2 regions of the Parageobacillus caldoxylosilyticus genome follow, and region 2 is predicted to be linked to the other one. Evidence: predicted binding sites of a transcription regulator. Region 2 holds the regulator's gene; the other holds the start of a gene.
The links. The regulator LexA, encoded in region 2, represses DNA repair genes until DNA is damaged. The targets are predictions, from matches to a motif close to CGAACATATGTTCG.

Region 1: the regulator LexA is predicted to act here: its motif matches at 946-959, upstream of uvrB (excinuclease ABC subunit UvrB).

The regions. Positions count from the first base shown of each region.
Region 1 covers NZ_CP040553.1:2,123,430-2,125,635, reverse strand. The annotation lists gene uvrB (excinuclease ABC subunit UvrB) at 1-875, opposite strand, end outside; gene BV455_RS10740 (CsbA family protein) at 1,004-1,252, opposite strand; gene BV455_RS10735 (PDZ domain-containing protein) at 1,268-2,206, opposite strand, start outside.
Region 2 covers NZ_CP040553.1:496,661-498,866, reverse strand. The annotation lists partial or broken gene glnA (type I glutamate--ammonia ligase) at 1-848, shown strand, start outside; gene lexA (transcriptional repressor LexA) at 941-1,564, opposite strand; gene yneA (cell division suppressor protein YneA) at 1,716-2,021, shown strand; gene BV455_RS02520 (YneB family resolvase-like protein) at 2,044-2,206, shown strand, end outside.

The DNA of each region.
Region 1 (2,206 bases), 1.6 Mb from region 2:
TAGCGCGTCCGCTGCTCGAGCCGCTGCGCTTCCAGCAATTTCCCCTGCTCTCTCAATTCGCGCAGCCGTTCTTCTAACTCTTTTTCAATATTTTCAATGGCAATGCGCATTTTTTCTTCCCGCGTGACGAAGTGGGATGCCGGAAAAATAGCGACATGCTCCCTCTCGGCGATCACTTCGCCTGTTAGGGCGTCCACCTCGCGAATGCGGTCAATTTCATCGCCAAAAAACTCGACACGGATGCAATGCTCGTCCCGTGAAGCTGGAAAAATTTCGACGACATCGCCGCGGACGCGGAACGTTCCGCGTTGAAAATCAATGTCGTTTCGCTCATATTGGATGTCGACTAAGCGGCGCAGCAAAGTATTTCGCTCGATTTCCATGCCGACGCGCAGCGATACGACAAGCTCGCGGTATTCTTCCGGCGAACCTAGGCCGTAAATGCATGACACGCTGGCGACAATAATAACGTCGCGCCGCTCAAACAGCGCCGATGTGGCCGAGTGCCGCAATTTATCAATTTCATCATTAATCTTCGCGTCTTTTTCAATATACGTATCCGTCTGCGGCACATACGCTTCCGGCTGATAATAATCATAATAGCTGACAAAATATTCAACGGCGTTGTTCGGGAAAAATTCCTTCAACTCGCTGTACAATTGCCCTGCCAGCGTTTTATTATGGGCAATGACAAGCGTCGGTTTGTTTACCTCTTTAATCACGTTCGAAATCGTAAACGTCTTTCCCGTTCCCGTTGCCCCTAACAGCGTTTGGTGCTTTACTCCTTTGCGAATGCCTTCGACCAGTTTGGCAATCGCCTGCGGCTGATCTCCTTGCGGCTGATATGCTGATACCAACTCAAAACGGTCTCCCACCGACTAGACCTCCTGTTTCTTTCATCTTATTCCATTGTAGCATATTGCCAACAAAGATGCATAAAAAATGCGAACCTATATTCGTTCCAAAAAAACAAACCATTTCCAACAGAAAATGGCGAACAGCACTAATGCCATTCGCCATCTCCCTTATGCCTATTTTTTAACCGTTTCACCATTTTCTCCGCGTATAAAAAACCAACCGTCGTTGAAACAATATCAGCTAAAATTTCATGCAGCTCATCGGTATACCCTTTAAAATAGGAGGCAACAAGCAGGGCGACGGTCAATAACGTTCCAATATAATGGTTGTACGTCACGCGGGTGAATAATAAGACAAGTAAACATGGTACGATTAACGCGACAATAAACCACATATGAAGAACCCCTTATTAGACGGCTTTCGATGCCCGATTTTCTCGTTCTTTCACAAACAGCAAGCCAAGTTCATGATGTTCATCCTCATAGAGCGCTCCTTGGACGAAGCGGACTTCTCCCTCTTCATCGGCTACTTCTAATTTACAAAACGCGCGGTTTCGTTGCACCGCTTCGTAAAACTCGTTTTCTGTTTTTACCGGTATTCCATTTGCTTTCACAATCACTTCACCGATTTGCAGCCCCATTTTTTCGGCCTTCGATTGCGGAAGAATGCCTAAAATGACAAGCCCTTGTTCCCGTTTCGCAAAATATGGAGGCTGCGAACGGTCTTGGCGGTGCTGGAGAAACGCCAGCCATTCCCTTCCCAGCAACGCAAGCGCAGCCGCTATCCAAGAAAACGGTGCATACCAGCAGCTAATGATGGCCAATACACCAACCACAGCAGCCAAAAGCAGCACCCTCTGCCCGGCCAGGCGCACCGACGCATGCGGCAGCATCCCTTGCATGCGCTGGGAAAATCCGAGCAAAAACGGAACAAGCATAAACGAATAAGCATCATCTCCTGCTGGAAACAACGGCCACCAGGAAAGCGGAGACGGAAGCTCCCCCGTCACCGGCAGCAGCACCGGAACAAACCAAAGCCGCTGAGCCCAATGTTCTCCAACCACTAACCCGCGTTTGCTTGTTGCCAGCTGCGGCGATGTTTTCGCCGCACCGTTGCGTAAAATAAGCCATCCCTCTACCAACAGCAATAACGCAAGCAAAATCACAAGCGCCGCCATATTTGTCCGGCCTAGCTCCGGAAAAAACCGCTGTAAAGTGGAATGATGGCCAAACAGGCTGATGATGAAAAAGGAAATCCCGATCGTATACGCCGGGGAAAGCAGCCGCATTTGCATCGTCAAGCCAATGACGATCGTCACAAGCGCAACGAGCAAAATCGTGTCGCGCGG
Region 2 (2,206 bases):
ACTTAGGGGAAAACTGCCGGCGCGATATCGTGCTTGAGCTTGAGGAAATGGGATTTGAAATTGAAGCTTCCCACCATGAAGTGGCGCCTGGCCAGCATGAAATTGATTTCAAATACGCCCATGCGGTGAAAGCGTGCGACGACATTCAAACATTTAAGCTCGTTGTCAAAACGATCGCCCGTAAACACGGCCTTCACGCCACATTTATGCCAAAACCGATCTTCGGCATTAACGGGTCTGGGATGCATTGCAATCTATCCTTGTTTAGAAATAATGAAAATGCGTTTTTTGATCCAAATGCGGATTTGCAATTAAGCGAAACAGCGCTGCAATTTATTGCCGGCGTGCTGAAACACGCACCAAACTTTACGGCGGTAACGAACCCGACTGTCAACTCCTACAAACGTCTCGTTCCTGGCTATGAAGCGCCATGTTATGTAGCCTGGTCCGCCCGCAACCGCAGCCCGCTCATCCGCATCCCAGCTTCACGCGGCATGAGCACGCGCATTGAGGTGCGCAGCGTCGACCCGGCAGCCAATCCGTATTTGGCGATGGCCGTATTATTAGCAGCGGGCTTAGATGGAATCAAAAACAAGCTGACTCCACCGGCTCCGGTCGACCGCAACATTTACGTCATGACGAAAGAAGAGCGCTTAGAAGAAGGAATCGTCGACCTGCCAGCGACATTGGCGGAAGCGCTCGAAAACTTAAAGTCGGATGAAGTCATTGTGCAAGCGCTCGGAAAACATTTATTCGAACATTTCGTCGAAGCGAAAGAAATCGAATGGGATATGTTCCGCACCGCGGTCCATCAGTGGGAACGCGATCAATATATGGAACTGTATTAAAAACGAAGAGGCTGTCTCATGCGGATGAGACAGCCTTTTTATCATGCGTTCAAGCAGAGAACTCTCCATCTGGCTTCGTTTTCTATTCTATTTCAATGAATAATGCGATAGACGCCGATCACTTTGCCGAGAATGGTGCAATTGCGGACGATAATTGGCTCTAAATTCGAATTTTCCGGCTGCAGGCGAATATGGTCTTTTTCTTTAAAAAAGCGCTTGACGGTTGCCTCATTGTCCTCGGTCATCGCCACGACGATATCCCCATTATCGGCGGAAGACTGCTGGCGCACAATCACGTAGTCGCCATCCAAAATCCCGGCCTCAATCATGCTGTCGCCCATCACTTCCAGCATAAAAACTTGATCTTCTGCAGAAACGAGCCGTTTTGGCAGCGGAAAATAATCTTCGATGTTTTCAATCGCGGTAATTGGCTGTCCGGCCGTCACTTTTCCGATCATAGGCACAGAGACGACATCTTCTTTTTCCTTCGACGCGGTGAAATCGGGATCCAATATTTCAATCGCGCGCGGTTTCGTTGGGTCGCGGCGAATATATCCTTTGCTTTCGAGCCGCGCTAGATGCCCATGGACGGTAGAGCTCGAAGCAAGTCCGACCGCTTCGCCAATTTCCCGGACAGAAGGAGGATATCCTTTTGTTTTTACCTCTTTTTTAATGAAATCTAAAATTTGCTGCTGCCGTTTTGATAGTTTCGTCATCCTATACACCTCTTGCCACATCATTTGCTTACATTATAACACGGTGATAGGGAAAAAACAAACATAAGTTCGAGATTTATATTGACACAAACAAATGTTCTTTATTATAATGAGAACAAAACCGAACAAACATTCTCAAGAGGTGGGAAATATGAAGCGGATGATGGTGCATTATCTCCTCTTTTCTTCGTTGCTGTTTATGGTGATTGGGGCGCTGTTTTACGCAAACAAACCGGTGGAAAAAGATCAATATATGGAAATCACCGTTGCTTCTGGAGACACGCTTTGGAAACTGGCGAAAGAATATGAAGATCAACATCGGCTTTCCACCGAGGAATTCATCAACTGGGTTGTCGACGTTAACCACCTATCCGGCCAGCGGATTATTGCCGGTGAAAAAATTGTCATTCCTGTGTTAAAATCAGAGGAAGATAGACAGCTGGCTGTCAACCAATAATATGAAAAGAGGATGGTATCGCATGAAAGCGATTATTTACTGCCGCGTCAGCACCGAAAAAGAAGAGCAGGAAACGTCGCTCGAACGGCAGAAGGAAGAGCTTGAACAGCTTGCGAAGAAGCACGGCTTTGAAGTAGCGAAAGTGATTATGGAGCAGGCGAGCGGCTATGAAGTGGACAGAGAAG